Regions from separate parts of the uncultured Bacillus sp. genome, predicted to be linked through region 1. Evidence: riboswitches for the same ligand, from Rfam matches in the RefSeq annotation. Region 1 holds a riboswitch; each other region holds the start of a gene.
The links. A riboswitch is a leader RNA that binds a small molecule or an ion and turns the genes downstream of it on or off. The one in region 1 is predicted to bind S-adenosylmethionine.
Positions count from the first base shown of each region.

Region 2: linked by a shared signal. The riboswitch ahead of metE (5-methyltetrahydropteroyltriglutamate--homocysteine S-methyltransferase) and the one ahead of metK (methionine adenosyltransferase) in region 1 are both predicted to bind S-adenosylmethionine.
Region 3: linked by a shared signal. The riboswitch ahead of Q5C82_RS05465 (2-hydroxyacid dehydrogenase) and the one ahead of metK (methionine adenosyltransferase) in region 1 are both predicted to bind S-adenosylmethionine.

Region 1 is NZ_CATYRA010000004.1:3,197-9,492, forward strand. Features, by position in the region: gene Q5C82_RS07820 (S9 family peptidase) at 1-381, shown strand, start outside; gene Q5C82_RS07825 (DUF2584 domain-containing protein) at 433-675, shown strand; gene pckA (phosphoenolpyruvate carboxykinase (ATP)) at 714-2,297, opposite strand; SAM riboswitch class I at 2,496-2,634, shown strand; gene metK (methionine adenosyltransferase) at 2,802-4,004, shown strand; gene asnB (asparagine synthase (glutamine-hydrolyzing)) at 4,153-6,051, shown strand; gene alaP (alanine permease AlaP) at 6,191-6,296, shown strand, end outside.
Region 2 is NZ_CATYRA010000009.1:114,360-120,655, forward strand. Features, by position in the region: gene Q5C82_RS15510 (ABC transporter ATP-binding protein) at 1-379, shown strand, start outside; gene thiX (HMP/thiamine ABC transporter permease ThiX) at 354-1,118, shown strand; gene rsbRB (RsbT co-antagonist RsbRB) at 1,151-1,984, opposite strand; gene isp (serine protease Isp) at 2,207-3,166, shown strand; SAM riboswitch class I at 3,298-3,453, shown strand; gene metE (5-methyltetrahydropteroyltriglutamate--homocysteine S-methyltransferase) at 3,581-5,869, shown strand; gene Q5C82_RS15535 (histidine phosphatase family protein) at 5,908-6,296, opposite strand, start outside.
Region 3 is NZ_CATYRA010000002.1:389,321-395,616, reverse strand. Features, by position in the region: gene Q5C82_RS05485 (UPF0715 family protein) at 158-475, shown strand; gene Q5C82_RS05480 (hypothetical protein) at 545-760, shown strand; gene Q5C82_RS05475 (hypothetical protein) at 852-1,145, opposite strand; gene Q5C82_RS05470 (molybdopterin oxidoreductase family protein) at 1,254-3,296, opposite strand; SAM riboswitch class I at 3,445-3,536, shown strand; gene Q5C82_RS05465 (2-hydroxyacid dehydrogenase) at 3,631-4,656, shown strand; gene Q5C82_RS05460 (FGGY-family carbohydrate kinase) at 4,674-6,137, shown strand; gene Q5C82_RS05455 (MFS transporter) at 6,232-6,296, shown strand, end outside.

The DNA of each region.
Region 1 (6,296 bases):
GCGATTGAAATGGGCCGGCATGCTGCTTCATTCGTTTCCTGGGGAGGCGTCAGCGATATGAACCTTACATATGAGGAGCGGCAGGATTTGCGGCGAATGATGAAAAGAGTCATCGGCGGAACGCCGAAGAAGGTGCCTGAGGAATACAAATGGAGAACACCGTTTGACCAAGTAAATAAAATTCAGGCACCTGTGCTATTAATCCATGGAGAAAAAGACCAAAACGTTTCGATTCAGCATTCCTATTTATTTGAAGAGAAGCTAAAACAGCTGCATAAGCCGGTGGAGACATGGTACTACAGTAAATTCACACATTATTTCCCGCCAAAAGAAAACCGGCGTATCGTGCGGCAGCTCACGCAATGGATGAAAAACCGCTGACGGTGAAATATGTTATGATAAAGAAAAAAGAGAACGAAAGGGGATTTCACTTTGGGAATGCCTGTTGAATTTAATACACTGATTGTGACAAAAGGAAAAGAAGTTCGCATAGATGAAAATATATTCACGTTAGAGAAAGACGGATACCGTGTGTATCCGATGGAGATTCCGATGGATGTGCGCAAAACAAAGTTCGGCGAAAAGTCAGGCACAGCTGAAGTGCAGAAACTTCAATGGGAAGACGGCCGGACCATCATTACGTACAAGCTGACTTCTTTGCATTCTGTCAATTAAAACAAGCCAAGAGCGTAATTGCTCTTGGCTTTTGCTTTTTAAACGAGAGGGCCGCCTGCCAGTGCAATGGCATCTGTATGTGCGAATTTTTTAAAATTCTCTTTGAATTCATTTGCGAGGTAGAGAGCCTTTTCTCTGTATTCTTTCTTGTTGCTCCACGTGTTTTCAGGCTGAAGGATATGATCAGGAACGCCAGGAACATGGACCGGTATATGCAGGCCGAAAATATCGTCAGTCATCATTTCTGTATCCTCTAATTTGCCTTCAATCGCTGCTTTGACCATCGCTCTCGTGTAAGAAAGCTTCATGCGTTCGCCTGTACCGTAGCCGCCGCCGGTCCAGCCGGTATTGACCAAGAAAACGTCTGCGCCGTGTTCATCGATCTTTTTGCCGAGCATTTCAGCATAGACATGAGCAGGAAGCGGCAGGAACGGTGAGCCGAAGCATGTGGAAAACGTCGTCTCAGGAGACGTCACACCGCGTTCGGTTCCGGCTAGCTTACTCGTATAACCGCTCAAGAAATGATACATCGCCTGCTCCTTCGTCAGTTTGCTAATCGGGGGCAAGACTCCGAATGCATCAGCCGTCAAAAATACAATTGCTGACGGGTGGTCTGCCATGCTTGGTGTCACGATGTTGTCAATCATATGAATCGGGTAAGCCGCACGCGTGTTTTCGGTATAGAAGGAATCATCATAATTGGCTTCGCGTGTATCTTCATCAACAACAACATTTTCGAGAACAGACCCGAAGCGGATCGCGTTAAAGATCTGAGGTTCCTTTTCTTCGCTTAAATGAATACACTTGGCGTAGCATCCGCCTTCAATATTAAAGACGCCTGTGTCAGACCATCCGTGTTCATCATCGCCGATCAGTTTGCGGTCAGCATCGGCTGAAAGAGTGGTCTTGCCTGTTCCAGACAGTCCGAAGAAAAGGGCAACATCGCCTTTTTCACCGACATTGGCAGAGCAATGCATGGATAAAATATCTCTTTCAGGGAGCAGGAAATTCATAATGGAGAAGATGGACTTCTTCATTTCTCCGGCATACTCTGTTCCGCCGATTAAAATCGTCCGCTTTTCGAAAGAGACAATAATAAAGGTTTCGGAATGTGTGCCGTCTGTTTTTGGATCTGCTTTGAAATGCGGAGCAGAAAGAATGGTAAACGGTTGTTCAACTGTTTTCTTATCATTGCCTTCTGGGCGGATAAACAGCTGTCTGGCGAATAAATTGTGCCATGCGAACTCATTTACGACAGTGATCGGCAGTCTGTATTTTTCATCTGCGCCGGCAAATCCTTCGAAAACAAACAGCTCATCCCGCTGTTTCAGATAGCTGACAACTTTCGTGTACAGCCGCTCAAACGCTTCTTCTGAAATCGGCTGATTCACCGTACCCCAATCGATCTTATTTATCGTGCTTTCTTCCTCCACGATAAATTTGTCATTAGGTGAGCGTCCTGTATAAGCGCCTGTTGTCGCCCGAACAGCACCCGTAGAAGTTAAAATGCCTTCGTTCCGGGAAAGTACTTTTTCTGTAAGCTGCGCTGCTGATAAATTATGACGCACATTTGGGCTTGTTAATAAGGCTTGTAAATCAGCGGTTAAATCAACTGAGTTCATATGAAACCTTCCTTTATCGTTTTTTGTGTTTTGCTAATTGTGAATTAGTATAACATATATTTTCAAATAGTCTATACTATTTATCGTTTTTTTGTGTGTGCGTTTTCCAATGTTTTCCCTCGATATAGGTGCCTATTTCTTCTGAATCATATTGACATTGCAAACCCTTTTACGATAAGATATTTCATTGAGCGGATACTCTTATCCCGAGCTGGCGGAGGGACAGGCCCTATGAAGCCCAGCAACCGGTTTCTCTGTTATTTATTATGTTTAACTGTGTGAGACAACCAAGGTGCTAACCTGTTGCAAGGTTGTATGATTCCTTGAGCGATAAGAGTGAAAGGCACAAAGACCAAACCCTTTCCTCGATGGAAAAGGTTTTTTTATTTCATAAATATGCCAATTAACATTCTCTAATATAACGTTACATTGTATAAGAGGGAGCGAGTTCCGTATCATATATACAAGGTCTTTCGGGAGGCCTTGTGCAGGAGGAAGCAAATCATGAGTAAAAATCGTCGTTTATTTACATCAGAATCTGTTACGGAGGGGCATCCGGATAAAATCTGTGACCAGATTTCTGACAGCATTTTAGATGAAATTTTAAAGAAAGACCCTAACGCGCGTGTTGCTTGTGAGACGTCTGTGACAACTGGTTTGGTGCTTGTCAGCGGAGAAATCACAACATCTACGTATGTTGACATTCCGAAAACGGTTCGTCAAACCATTAAAGAAATCGGATACACACGTGCGAAATACGGATTTGATGCGGAAACTTGTGCGGTTTTAACATCAATTGACGAGCAGTCTGCTGATATCGCAATGGGTGTAGACCAAGCGCTTGAAGCCCGTGAAGGCACAATGAGCGACGAAGAAATTGAAGCGATCGGTGCGGGTGACCAAGGTTTAATGTTCGGTTACGCGTGCAACGAAACGAAAGAGCTTATGCCTCTTCCAATTTCACTTGCTCATAAATTAGCCCGCCGCCTGAGTGAAGTCCGTAAAGAAGATATTCTTCCGTACCTTCGCCCTGACGGCAAAACACAGGTAACGGTTGAGTACGATGAAAATAACAAACCTGTCCGCATTGACGCGATTGTTATTTCAACTCAGCACCACCCTGAAATTACGCTTGAGCAAATCCAGCGCAACATCAAAGAACATGTGATCAATCCGGTTGTTCCTAAAGAGCTGATTGATGAAGAAACAAAGTATTTCATCAACCCTACAGGACGTTTCGTAATCGGAGGTCCTCAAGGGGATGCGGGACTAACAGGACGCAAAATCATCGTTGATACGTACGGCGGCTATGCACGCCATGGCGGAGGAGCGTTCTCAGGTAAGGATGCAACGAAGGTAGACCGTTCTGCAGCTTACGCAGCGAGATACGTTGCGAAAAACATCGTTGCGGCTGAGCTTGCTGATTCTTGCGAAGTACAGCTTGCTTACGCGATCGGTGTTGCACAGCCTGTATCAATCTCAATCAACACATTCGGTTCCGGAAAAGCTTCTGAGGAAAAACTGATTGAAGTTGTTCGCAATAACTTTGATTTACGACCTGCCGGCATTATCAAAATGCTTGATTTACGCCGTCCGATCTACAAACAAACTGCTGCGTACGGCCACTTTGGACGCCACGATGTTGATCTTCCGTGGGAACGTACAGACAAGGCGGAGCAGCTGCGTAAAGAAGCGTTAGGAGAATAACTTTATAGCCGCTTACTGGTTAAGCGGCTTTCCCTTTTTCACGTTGTATTCATGTTTATTTTTTTACATAACCGTGAAACCAAATACTATTCACAGCGTCTATAAATAGGGGTTCAATGATGACAATTTTAATTATGGAGGCAATACTATGTGTGGATTTGTCGGGGTTTTTAACAAGCATCCGTTAGCTCAAACCGCTGATCAAGAAGAACTAATCAAACAAATGAACCAAATGATCGTTCACCGCGGTCCTGACAGTGATGGATATTTCCATGATGAGCACGTTGGATTCGGATTCAGACGGCTCAGCATTATTGATGTAGAAAATGGCGGACAGCCTTTATCATATGAAGATGAAACATATTGGATTATCTTTAACGGAGAAATCTATAACTATATTGAACTGAGAGAAGAACTTGAAGCAAAGGGGTACACATTCAACACGGATTCGGACACAGAGGTTCTTCTTGCGACTTACCGTCACTATAAAGAAGAAGCGGCGTCCAAACTCCGCGGTATGTTTGCCTTTCTGATTTGGAATAAAAACGATCATGTGCTTTATGGAGCAAGAGATCCATTCGGCATTAAACCGTTGTACTACACAACGATCAATGATCAGGTTTATTTTGCCTCAGAGAGAAAAAGTTTAATGGTTGCTCAGAATGATATTGAAATAGATAAAGAGGCATTACAGCAGTACATGTCTTTCCAATTCGTTCCTGAACCAAGCACGCTTGATGCCGATGTGAAAAAAGTAGAGCCGGGTTCCCAGTTCACAATCCGCCCGGACGGCGATATCACATTCAAAACGTATTTCAAAGCGAACTTTAAGCCAGTTCAAACTGAAGAAGATAAGCTTGTAAAAGAAGTCAGAGACGCGATCTATGACTCTGTAAACGTTCATATGAGAAGTGACGTTCCTGTCGGTTCATTCCTGTCTGGCGGAATTGATTCTTCCTTTATTGTATCCGTTGCGAAGGAATTTCATCCAAGCTTAAAAACATTCTCTGTCGGATTTGAACAGCAGGGCTTCAGTGAAGTCGATGTAGCGAAAGAAACTGCAGCGGCACTTGGCATTGAAAATATCAGCAAAGTCATTTCGCCTGAGGAATACATGAACGAGCTTCCGAAGATCGTATGGCATTTTGATGATCCGCTTGCTGATCCGGCAGCGATTCCATTGTACTTTGTTGCAAAAGAAGCGAAAAAACATGTAACGGTTGCTTTATCAGGTGAAGGTGCGGATGAGCTCTTCGGAGGATATAACATTTACCGTGAGCCGCTTTCGCTTAAACCGTTTGAACGCATTCCGTCAGGCCTGAAAAAGATGCTTCTGCACGTTGCGGCTGTTATGCCTGAAGGTATGAGAGGAAAGAGCCTGCTTGAGCGCGGCTGTACTCCGCTTCAAGATCGTTATATCGGTAACGCGAAAATTTTCGAAGAATCTGTCAAAAAACAGCTGCTGAAGCATTATGATCCGAATCTTTCATATCGTGATGTGACAAAGACTTACTTTACAGAAAGCAGCTCATACAGCGATATCAACAAAATGCAGTATGTCGATATCCACACTTGGATGCGCGGCGATATTTTGTTAAAAGCGGATAAAATGACGATGGCGAATTCTTTGGAATTGCGTGTGCCGTTCTTGGATAAAGTCGTATTTGACGTCGCTTCTAAAATTCCTGATGAGCTGAAAACGAAGAACGGCACGACGAAGTATCTTCTTCGCAAAGCCGCTGAAGGAATTGTGCCTGAGCACGTATTAAACCGCAAAAAGCTTGGTTTCCCTGTACCGATCCGTCATTGGCTGAAAAACGAAATGAACGAATGGGTGCGGAACATTATTCAGGAAAGCCAAACGGATGCTTATATCCACAAGGATTATGTTCTTCAGCTTCTTGAAGACCATTGTGCGGACAAGGCTGATAACAGCCGGAAAATCTGGACTGTACTGATCTTTATGATCTGGCACAGCATTAATATCGAAAAACGGTATATGCCTGAAGAGCTGAGTCATCAGCCGAAAGAAGTCATCTTTGTGTAACAGACAACAAGGCTTTCGATTCGTCGAAAGCCTTGTTATTATCCTTTTATTATTTCTTCATCATCATTGATTTACCCAATCCACACGGAAAATTCAGAAAAATGATTTATTGATATTTTTTTCTAGGGGAGAAGAAAGCATGCAAAAACAAAAACAAGAGCTGCACCGCGGACTCGAAGAAAGGCATATTTCTTTAATGTCTTTAGGAGCTGCTATAGGAGTGGGATTGTTCCTCGGCTCCGCAT
Region 2 (6,296 bases), on a different contig from region 1:
TGCAATCAGCCAAGGGCAAAAACGGCGCCTGAGCGTCGCTACCATGCTCATGCATGACGTAAAGGTTTTATTATTAGACGAACCAACCTTTGGCCAGGACGCCCGTACGGCGGCTGAATGCATGGACATGATTCAGCGGATTAAGCAAGAAGGAACCGCTGTCCTCATGATTACACACGATATGGAGCTAGTGTCTTCGTATGCCGACAGCGTGCTAGTGCTTCACGATACAGGCCTGGTTTTTGACGGATCTCCAGCGCAGTTATTTTCTCAGGAAACCGGACTTGTCCAAAAAGCAAAGCTCACCCTTCCTCTTCTATATGAATGGATGGCATATCAAGAGGAGGTGCGTGATGAAGCAGCGGTTACATCTCATTAATCCGACAGTGAAAGCAGCAGCCGTTTTTTGCTGTGTTGTCATGCTGTCGTTTATTTACAATCCTTACACTCCTGCGTGTTTTTATATCATCATCGTTGCGGGTATCCTATTGGCGGCCAAAATTTCATTGAAAAAATGGTTTTTGTTTACGATTCCGTTTTTGATTTTGGCATTCGGATGCGTATGGACAGCCGCTGTTTTTGGGAAGGTTCCGACAACACCGGATAATTTCTTGTTTCAAGCCGGCCCTATCTCGATCAACAGCGATAATGTATCTGTCGGCATCTCTCTCGGATTTCGTATTTTGTGCTTTTCCGCCTTATCAATGATGTTTGTTTTTACAACCGATCCGATTTTATTTATGCTGAGCCTTGTCCAGCAGTGCAAACTCTCACCAAAGCTCGCATATGGCGTTATTGCAGGCTTTCGTTTTCTTCCGCTTTTAAAGGATGAGGTCCAGCTGATCCAGCAGGCTCACAAGATCAGAGGAGGAGCGGCGGAGAGCGGCTTCATTGAGAAAATCAGCGCGTTAAAGCGGTATACCATCCCCCTTTTGGCCAGCGCCATTAGAAAAGCGGAACGGACAGCGCTGGCGATGGAATCGAAAGGTTTTACAGGAAGCAGAAAACGGACATATTACCGGACACTGACCGTCAACCGGCGCGATTGGCTGTTCTTTTGCCTCGTTCTCTTATTATTCGCAGGGTCTTTTCTCGTATCTTTCTGTTTTTCCTCATAAAAAATCCGCTATCGGCGATAGCGGATTTTTTCTTATTGATGATAGTTTAATGCCTGGGCGAGATTGGTTTTAATCGTAATATTCGAAAAATCAATTCCCAGCTGTACAGCGGTTTGCGCAATTTCAGGCCTGATTCCTGACAGGGTTGACCTGACACCGATCAAATTGAGGGCCTCGATCAATTTAAAGATTTGGTGTGCTACCATCGTATCAACCACCACAACACCTGACAGATCGATTAACAGATGCTCCACGCGTCTTTTTGCACAAGCCTGAAGCGTGTTTTCCAGAATAAACTTTGCCCGTTCGGTATCAATGTCACCGACAAGCGGAAGCAGAGCTGTTGATTTGCTCAGTGTAATGACAGGCGAGCTTAATTCTAGTATCATTTCTCTTTGGGCGTTTAATTGCTGTTTGGCATTCATTTCAGCGTGATCGACGAATGTATAAATGGTAAAATCAAATACTTTTACAATCAAATCTGCCCATTTTTGTTTCTCTCCCGATTCAAACGCCGACTCGTTTTCTTCTGCGAACTTCTCAAAATACTTCGTATATAATCTCCGGTTTCTCATAAACTCCCGAATGACATACTGAACCGGAGTGTCAAGATGCTTTTGATCGTTCGTCAGCTCAATGACCCACTCTTGAAATTCTTCGAGAAATTGTTTTTCCGGTAAAACATACATGTAATTCAGATGCCGGTAAAATTCTCTGTCCTGCTCTTTCAATTCTTCCGTTACAGATGCATTATGTAAGGCGTAAAGCGAATTCGGATCACTTTCCTCCATCGTTTCAATCCATTCCTCGGCCATTTGGTCCACATGCTCTGAAAAAAACGCATATAATTTTTCATTCAGTTTCATCACACTGCTCCTTTCCCCAACACTATTATAACTTGACTAACAGCTGAATCCCAGTCATACATGCTGAAGCCATCCAATATTTTGAAAATTACTAATTCTTTGGGTTGTATCCCATTTTTTCAAAATGCTTCAAATGGCTCTGTCCGAACGGTTGTTTTTTTCATATAATATGAGGCAACACCCTTGAATCCACTTGAAAGCATAAAAAAGGAGGGCTTTTTTATGAATGGTGAAATCCGCTTGATCCCGTATGTGACGAATGAGCAGATCATGGATGTAAACGAGCTTCCTGAGGGCATTAAAGTGATTAAGGCGCCAGAAGTGTGGGCAAAAGGGGTAAAAGGCAAAAATGTAAAAATTGCTGTATTGGATACGGGGTGCGACACAAGCCATCCTGATTTAAAGAACCAAATCATCGGCGGAAAGAACTTTACGGATGATGACGGCGGCAAGGAAGATGCGATCTCCGACTACAACGGACATGGCACACACGTCGCTGGAACAATTGCAGCTAATGATTCAAACGGCGGCATTACCGGGGTCGCGCCTGAGGCAAGCCTATTGATTGTGAAGGTTCTTGGCGGTGAAAACGGCAGCGGACAATACGAATGGATTATTAACGGCATTAACTACGCGGTGGAACAGAAAGTCGATATCATCTCAATGTCCCTTGGCGGACCAAGCGATGTGCCAGAGCTGGCAGAAGCAGTGAAAAACGCCGTCAAAAACGGAGTGCTTGTCGTGTGCGCAGCGGGAAATGAAGGTGACGGGGACGAACGAACAGAAGAGCTTTCCTACCCTGCGGCTTATAATGAAGTCATTGCGGTTGGATCTGTTTCCGTAGCGCGAGAATTATCAGAATTTTCTAACGCTAATAAAGAGATTGACCTTGTGGCTCCGGGAGAAGATATCTTATCCACTCTCCCTAACAAGAAGTACGGTAAGCTTACCGGCACTTCAATGGCAGCTCCTCATGTCAGCGGAGCGCTTGCTTTAATCAAAAGCTATGAAGAAGAATCATTTCAAAGAAAGCTTTCTGAATCTGAGGTTTATGCACAGCTGATCCGCAGGACACTTCCGCTTAATATTGCTAAAACGCTGGCAGGCAATGGATTCCTGTATTTAACCGCTCCTGATGAGCTGGCAGAAAGAGCAGAGCAATCACATTTGCTGACCATATAAAATTATTTTTCTTATATAACATAAACCAAATATTGTCAATCAAATTTCAAATTCTATGTTGACAACGAATTTGAATTACTGTTAAGATTACCAACAAATGATTCAACTTTTCAAAAAATTAATAACATTTTCTCTTATCGAGAGTTGGGCGAGGGATTGGCCTTTTGACCCCAACAGCAACCGACCGTAATTCCATTGTGAAATGGGGCGCACTGCTTTTCGCGCCGAGACTGATGTCTCATAAGGCACGGTGCTAATTCCATCAGATTGTGTCTGAGAGATGAGAGAGGCAGTGTTTTACGCAGAAAAGCCTCTTTCTCTCATGGGAAAGAGGCTTTTTATTGTGGGAAAACCTCTTAGCAGCCTGTATCCGCGGGTTAACGAGAGTGTTTTACATATAAAGGAGGAGAAACAATGACAACCATCAAAACATCGAATTTAGGATTTCCGAGAATTGGACTGAACAGAGAATGGAAAAAAGCACTTGAAGCGTATTGGAAAGGCAGCACTGATAAAGATACGTTTTTAAAGCAAATCGACGGACTATTTTTATCCGCAGTAAAAACACAAATTGACCAGCAGATTGATGTTGTGCCTGTTTCTGATTTCACACAGTATGACCATGTACTCGACACAGCAGTCAGCTTCAACTGGATTCCGAAACGATTCAGACATTTGACTGATGCTACCGATACATACTTCGCTATCGCCCGCGGAATAAAAGACGCTGTATCCAGTGAAATGACAAAATGGTTTAATACAAATTACCATTACATCGTTCCGGAATATGACGAGAGCATTGAATTCCGCCTGACAAGAAACAAACAGCTCACAGATTACCGCCGGATCAAACAGGAATACGGCGTTGAAACAAAACCTGTGATTGTCGGCCCTTATACGTTCGTCACGCTTGCTAAAGGCTATGAACCGTCTGAAGCAAAAGCGATCCAAAAACGCCTTGTGCCGCTATATGTACAGCTTTTGAAAGAGCTTGAAGAAGAAGGCGTAAAATGGGTTCAAATCGATGAGCCGGCGCTTGTTACAGCTTCTGCCGAAGATGTCCGAGGCGCAAAAGAATTATTTGAAAGCATGACAAACGAGCTTTCATCCTTGAATGTGCTTTTGCAGACGTATTTTGATTCTGTTGATGCTTATGAAGAGCTGATCTCTTACCCGGTACAGGGAATTGGCCTTGATTTCGTTCACGATAAAGGCAGAAACCTGGAACAGCTGAAAACACACGGATTCCCAACAGATAAAGTGCTGGCAGCCGGCGTCATCGACGGACGCAATATTTGGAAAGCAGATCTTGAAGAACGTCTCGATGCCGTTCTTGATATTCTCAGCATTGCAAAAGTCGATGAACTGTGGATTCAGCCTTCCAGCAGCCTGCTGCATGTCCCGGTAGCGAAGCACCCTGATGAGCATTTGGAGAAGGATCTGCTAAACGGATTATCCTACGCAAAGGAAAAACTAGCCGAGCTGACAGCTTTGAAAGAAGGTTTAGTATCAGGAAAAGCGGCGATCAGCGAACAGATTCAGCAGGCGAAAGCTGATATTCAGGCGCTCAAACAGTTTGCAACTAGCGCGAATTCTGAACAAAAGAAAGAGCTTGAGCAATTAAGCGATAAAGACTTCAAACGCCCGATTCCTTTTGAGGAACGTTTAGCCCTGCAAAATGAATCTCTCGGCCTTCCGCTTTTGCCGACGACTACGATCGGAAGCTTCCCGCAGTCTGCTGAAGTGCGGAGCGCACGCCAAAAATGGCGGAAAAATGAGTGGTCTGATGAACAGTACCAAGACTTTATCAATACAGAAACAAAACGATGGATTGATATTCAGGAAGAATTGGAGCTTGATGTGCTTGTGCACGGTGAATTTGAACGGACAGACATGGTCGAATACTTCGGTGAAAAGCTGGCCGGCTTTGCCTTCACAAAATACGCTTGGGTTCAATCATACGGCTCACGCTGTGTCCGCCCGCCAGTCATTTACGGAGATGTTGAATTTATTGAACCGATGACAGTGAAAGACACGGTATATGCACAGTCCCTGACATCCAAGCATGTGAAAGGAATGCTGACCGGTCCTGTTACAATCTTAAACTGGTCCTTCCCTCGAAACGACATTTCGAGAAAAGAAATCGCCTTCCAAATCGGGCTTGCCCTTCGTAAAGAAGTAAAAGCGCTTGAAGACGCAGGCATTCAAATTATTCAAGTAGATGAACCGGCGTTGCGCGAAGGCCTTCCATTAAAAACCGAAGATTGGAATGAGTATTTGACTTGGGCGGCAGAAGCATTCAGATTAACCACTTCTTCCGTGAAAAACGAGACGCAAATTCATACACATATGTGCTACAGCAACTTCGAAGACATCGTCGATACGATCAATGATCTTGATGCCGATGTGATTACAATCGAACACAGCAGAAGCCACGGAGGATTTTTAGATTATTTAAAAGACCATCCGTATTTGAAAGGGCTCGGCCTTGGTGTATATGACATTCACAGCCCTCGTGTGCCGTCAACTGAAGAAATGTACAACATTATCGTTGATGCACTTGCCGTCTGCCCGACTGACCGCTTCTGGGTAAACCCAGACTGCGGATTGAAAACAAGACAGCAGGAAGAAACGGTTGCCGCATTGAAAAACATGGTTGAAGCCGCAAAACAGGCAAGAGCTCAGCAGACACAGCTTGTATAAAATAGAAACCATCTGTCTTTGGCAGATGGTTTTTTCTATTAGAAAGCGGAAATCGGTTTCCGATGCTTCCCGTCCCCTTCTATTAATATTTTGGCTGTTCCATTTTCATCAAATTCCACAAGGCTCATTGAGGTATCATGTATGTAAGCAGAATTCCATATGTCATGAACGCGTCTTCCCTTTATGATATTTAACAGCATTAATATAAAGACAGAATGGGTAACCAAGAGAACATTACCGGAAGAATGGCTGTCTAAAATCGTTTGGAGAGCCAGCCTTACCCGGTTTTCAAAGTCAAAAAACGTTTCACATCCCTGCTGGCGATAAGCTTCGGGATAATGAAAATAAGCATGAAAAAGATCTGGTTCGTCCCTTTCAATATCCTCTTGTTTTTTCCCTTCCCATGAGCCCAGTGACATTTCTCTGA
Region 3 (6,296 bases), on a different contig from region 1:
GTTAGGGAAGGAATCTGCATGTAAACATAACAGCCACCATTAAATAATTAGGAGGTGAAAAAATGAACAAAATGGTATCATATCAGCTTATGACGTTAGGACTATCCAGCCTTTCCTTTGGTTTGTTTTTCGGATTTTATCACTCGTCACTTATCACATGCCGATGATCGCTTTATTCACAGGAGCACTTGCTTTATTATATGGTTTTATGATGTTTGGTCTTTTTGCTTTTCCGCTGCAAATGATTTTGCAGAAAACAGCGAGAACATTCAGTCTAATGTATCTATCGCTTTACAGTATAATCGCTTTTATTGCTGTATTCCTGTTTTATGTTATCAATGAGCCTGCTTCAATATCATGGATATTCCAATCAAATATTTATTATATGTTAAGTATGGCATCAGCAGTGATGTACTGGTTTTGGGATTCTCTAATCCTTTATAAACGTGTGCAGCTAAACGGGCAAATAAAGTGAATCTGGTTCACGTTTTAGAAAAATGGGAAGGCACGGCATTCTACTTATCATAAAGGGGAGACATTGAAGATGAATATGGCGAAAGACGGAGATACAATAAAAGTAGTATTTGTGTATCAAAAAAACGAGCAGGTTGAAAAAGTGACGCTTAACTCAGCGCAATTGTCCGCTTTATTAAACTCAAAACAGGTATGGATTGAAACATTCAGCCAGAACCTCAAAATTGAAAACATCGTTTGGTCTTACGGCAATCAGAATGTATCTTTACAAGTTTACTTAAAATAGAATCGATGTATGAAATGAGAGGATGATCAGCTGACTATACATCTGAACTAAGGAGAGCGTGACAATGAATCTTGCTCTCCTCAGATTTGCTTTATTCATCCTGATGTTTCTCAACTAATGTGAATGTCCATTCTTTTAATAGATGTTTCTGTACATATTTTTTTCCGTTTATTTCAATGTATGGAATGTCTGTCATGTCTCCGGCTAACTGTTTTGCCTCAGTTGTCGTTATTCCTAAAAAATGTCCGATGTAAAAGTGAATATCTCGTTCTTTTATAAGATAGGTATCACTTTTTTCATATGCTTTTGGATGGTTCATTTGCTTTAAGCCTTCACCGATAAAATAGCCAGCCAAAGCAACACCGATTCCTAAAAAAACGTCCATATGCAAACCTCCATTATGTCGATGTTATGTTATACGGGCTTGGCATACTCCGGGTTTCATTATCAACCAAAAAAAAACGCCAGAACGTGCTCTGGGCGGTTTTTTCGTTCATGCTTTTTCAATCTGTACACGTCCTGAAAAAAAGGTGGCCCCGCCTCCCATATCGGACAAGCGGTCTGGGGTAAGCGCGTTTACAAGCTGTTTTTTTCCTGGTTCATCCGCCCATAACCCTTGGCTGACTACGACACCGGGCAGCACCTGTTCTCCGACTGCAGCGGCCAGCTCGCATTCTCCCCGGCCGTTCCAAATTCGTACAGGATCCCCGTCAACGATCCCATATTCTTCAGCATCTTTTGTGTTGATAAAGAGCTTTGGCGTCTTTTCAAGCTTGATGTGCTTTGCATTGTTGGAAAACGTTGAGTTTAAGAAATTATGGTTTGGCCCCGGAACATACATAAACGGATATTCGTCATCGCATGTAAGAGGCGTATGTGTCGGTAAAGCCGGGAAACCGGCTTGTTTCATTTTCTCTGAATATAATTCTATTTTTCCGCTTGGAGTCGGAAGTTCGCCTGGAAACAGCGGCTTTTCGCGTTTCGCTTTCATAAATGAATGCTTAGAAAGTGAATCATAATCAATCTCCGTCAAATACGGATTATCTGGATGGTCAAGCGCCTGGCGGATTAATTCTTCATCTGAATCTTTGAGCTCCTTGTCTGTGAATCCCATTGCTTCAGCCAGTAATCGGAACACCTCAGTGTTAGACTTACTTTCTCCATATTTCTCAATCACCGGCTGCTGAAGCTGGATGTAATGGTGCCAGTAGGATGTATAAAAATCAGTGTTTTCAAAAGCGGATGTTGCAGGCAGTACAATGTCCGCATATGCAGCCGTTTCCGTTAAAAATAAATCATGAACCACAGTAAACAAGTCTTCCCGCAGCAAGCCCTGTCTGACTTTATTCGCTTCTGGCGCGACAACGGCCGGATTTGTCCCGTAAATAAAAAGAGAACGAATTGGCGGATCTGTTTCCAAAAGCACTTTGCCCAGCTGATTCATATTAAACGATCTCGGTGTGCGACCCTTCAGCAAGTCAGACCGCTGCAAGGCATTTGTGTTATATTCTAAAATTCCGCTGTTATGCTTAATTGCACCGCCCCCTGTGTGCAGCCATTGGCCGGTGATTGCCGGAAGACAGGCAATCGTCCGTACAATCATCCCGCCGTTATCGTGGTGTTGGAGTCCGTTTCCGATTCTAATAAAAGCAGGGGAGGTTTCGCCGTACATTCTTGCCAGCTGATAAATATCTTCGGTACTGACACCGGTGATCAGTGATACCTTTTCTGGATCATACTGTTTCACGTGTTCACGGAGCTCTTCATAGCCGACCGTGTATTCAGACAGAAATGCTTCATCATGAAGGTTTTCTTTAAATAAGATGTGCATGATGCCAAGAGCAAGTGCGCTGTCGGTTCCGGGTTTTATGGGAATAAACCAATCTGCGAGACGTCCTGTCTGGTTTTTATGAACATCAATCACGACAATTTTGGCACCTTGTTTTCGTGCTTTTTGGGCGATGGTAATTTGGTGCATATTTGTGCTGACCGCGTTGATTCCCCAAAAAATAAATAGTTTCGTATGAATGGTTTCCTCGGGATCGATTCCCGCACTTATACCCATCGTATATTTATAGCCTTCAGATCCCGCTTTGCTGCAAATCGTCCGTTCAAGCTGGCTTGAGCCCATGCGGTAAAAGAAACGGCGGTCCATTCCTTCAGCTGTTAATTTGCCCATATTACCGTAAAAACTGTAAGGAAGTATGCTTTCAGCACCCTCTTCATCAATCAGCTGTTTCCAGCGGGAGGTGATGGTATCGATCGCCTCTTTCCAAGAAATCGGTTCAAATATTGCCCGGCCTTTCGCACCTGTCCGTTTGAGAGGTGTAGTCAGCCGCTTTTCATCATAGATGCGCTCTGTCATGTTTCGGACTTTGTTGCATATGTTTCCGGCTGTGACAGGATGATCAGGATCACCTTGGACTCTCACAATTTTTCCGTCTTTTTTATGTATTAACAATCCGCACTGATCCGGGCAGTCAAGCGAGCAAACGGATTTAAAAATGCCGTTTTGTTGTGTGGCAAAAGATTTCATGGCCCAGTTCCTCTCTCTAGTTAGATATATTGTAAGAATTATAACATTTCGGATGATAACGTCAATTCTGAAAAAAAGAGATTGACATCAATCTGAGACTTCTTTATGATAAACGTATTCTTCATTCTGAAAATTACATACTCAACATTTTCTATCCAGAGAGGTGGAGGGACTGGCCCTATGAAACCTCGGCAACATTATTGTGCCAATTCCAGCAAGCGTCAGCTTGAAAGATAGGAAAGCAAGGTTTATACCGGCGTCTGTCTGTAAACAGGGCACGCTTATACATGAATCTCTTTCCATCTTCGGAAAGAGATTTTTTTTATGAAAAAATATGATGAAAAGGATGTTTTGCACCATGACGGTTTTGATTACAGCACCGTACAACGAAGAAGGACGAAAAGAGGTTGAAAAATTGTTCGGCTCAGTCACTTATCATTCCTGGAAGGAACAAGGCCGGGCATACCGGGAAGATGAACTCATTCAGCTACTAAAAGAAACACATGCGATAGGCTTGATTACTGAGCTTGATCAAGTAACAGACAGCGTATTTGCATCTGTTCCAGAACTTTCATTTGTCGGTGTGTGCAGAGGAATGCCCTCCAATGTGGATGTGGCCGCAGCGTCAAAAAGAGACATACCCATTTTTTATACACCCGGGCGGAATGCACAAGCGGTTGCTGAAATGTTTATCGGTCATGTGATTTCCTTTCTCCGCCATACCAGCACCTCTAATCAATGGCTGAAGGATGGGAAATGGGACAGCGATTACTTGCAGGCTTATGCCAAATTTAAAGGGAACGAATTAACGGGAAAAACGGTCGGCATGGTGGGGTTCGGCGCGGTTGGGCAAAGGATTGCAAAACTGCTGACTGCGTTTGACTGTAAAGTAAAGTATTACGATCCATACGTACAAGACGATCATCCGCTATATGAAAAAGTATCTCTTAAAACGGTGTTTTCAGACAGTGATATCGTTTCAGTCCAACTGCCTCGTACCGAGGAAACACTGGGACTTATTGATCGGACGTGTTTTGATCTGATGAAAGAGAGTGCGATTTTCGTCAATACTTCAAGAGCGGTTGTGGTAAACCGTGAAGATCTTTTATCTGTACTAAAAGAACATAAAATCAGAGGAGCGATTTTAGACGTTTTTTATCATGAACCTCCAGAGAAATCAGATTACGAATTCATTTCATTGCCTAATGTTCTGGCAACACCGCATCTCGCTGGAGCAACCTTTGAAGTGGAGGATCATCACGTGACGATCCTGAACAAAGCCCTCAAAAGGTGGAAGGTTGAAAAAACTCTCAATATTCCGACATTGTATAACAAAGATGAGCTGAAAACAGAGGTATAAGAAAGGAGGTTAGAGGAATGAAAAAACAAAAAGGCTATCTCGTTTTTGATATCGGCACAGGGAATGCGAGAGTAGCGGTCATGAGTGTATCGGGTAGCGTTCAAACGGTTGAAAGGGAGGACATCGTGTATGCCACCGAGACGCTTTACCCGGACAGCTGTTATTTTTCTCCTCAGGTGCTGTGGAAGCAAGTGATGAAACTGGCAAAACGTGCGCTTTCTCGTTCAGGTGATATTGACATTATTGCTTTGACATCGACGAGTCAAAGACAGGGGATTGTTCTGATCGATCAAAACGGCGACTCTTTTCTCGGGCTGCCGAACATTGATAATCGCGGCCGTGAGTGGGAGGAGAGTATACCCAATCAGGAAGAGATATACAGCCGCACAGGCCGCCTCCCGACTGCTCTTTTTTCTGCACTCAAGCTTTATGGTTTAAAACAGCGTCAGCCCTCTTTATGGGAAAAGACTGCTAGCTTTACAAGCATCAGTGATTGGGTGACATATCAGCTGAGCGGAATTTTGACATATGAACCATCGCAGGCAACCGAAACCCTGCTGTTTGACGTGAAGCAAAACACTTGGTCAGAAGAGATGTGCGGCATATTCGGCTTTTCACCATCCATCCTTCCGTCTCTCGTAAGAGCGGGAACAGCGATTGGAACGATAACAAATGAATATGCGTCCGAATTAGGCCTTTCTATAAATGCGAAGGTTATAGCAGGGGGCGGTGATACACAGCTGGCTGTGAAAAGCACTGGCGCTGCGCTTGAGGACATTGTCATCGTATCAGGGACAACAACGCCAATAACCAAAATTACTGTTGATCATGGCGACACAAAACATAAAGCCTGGCTGAACTGCCATACAGATCAAGGGCATTGGCTTGTGGAAACGAACCCCGGAATTACCGGCCTGAATTATCAAAAATTAAAACAGATTTTTTATCCAAATGAATCGTACGAAGTGATGGAGGAAGAGATTTCTGCCCTTGCTAAAGAAGACAATGCATGTGTGGCAGCTCTCGGTTCTTACTTATCGGCAGAAAAGAATGCGTTAACGAGAGGCGGATTTCTTTTTGATGCCCCGCTTTCTGCAAATTTAAAGAGAGCACATTTTGTACGTGCAGCACTGCAAGAGATCGCATTTTCGATCAAATGGAACTTTGACATTTTAACAGAGGTTACTCCGTTTGAACGTGACTATGTTTGGGTGTGCGGAGGAGGATTCCAAAGCAAAGCACTCACTCAATATATCGCGGACCTTCTTCAGAAAAAAGTCTATGTTCAAGAGGGATATCATCAGGCATCTGTCGTGGGGGCTGCAGTCATTTGCAACGAAACCCTTCAATTGACGGAAGAGATGTCAGCAAATGTCCGGGTGATCGAACCGCAGGACTGTCGGGTCGAACTGGCTTTATATGAGGAATGGAAGCAAACACAGCGTTTTTTTTCAGGATCAGAAAGCAAAGTGTTGATATAAGGCGGAATGTGCTGCTGTTTTAAGGAATGATCTAATTTTCGGCTTTAATAAGGTAATACGGTAATTGATATCAGCATCTAAGGAGGAGACAGATATGTTAGATAAAATTGGAATACCAAAGCGGCTTGCTTGGGGGTTTTTAGGTGTAGTTTTGTTTAT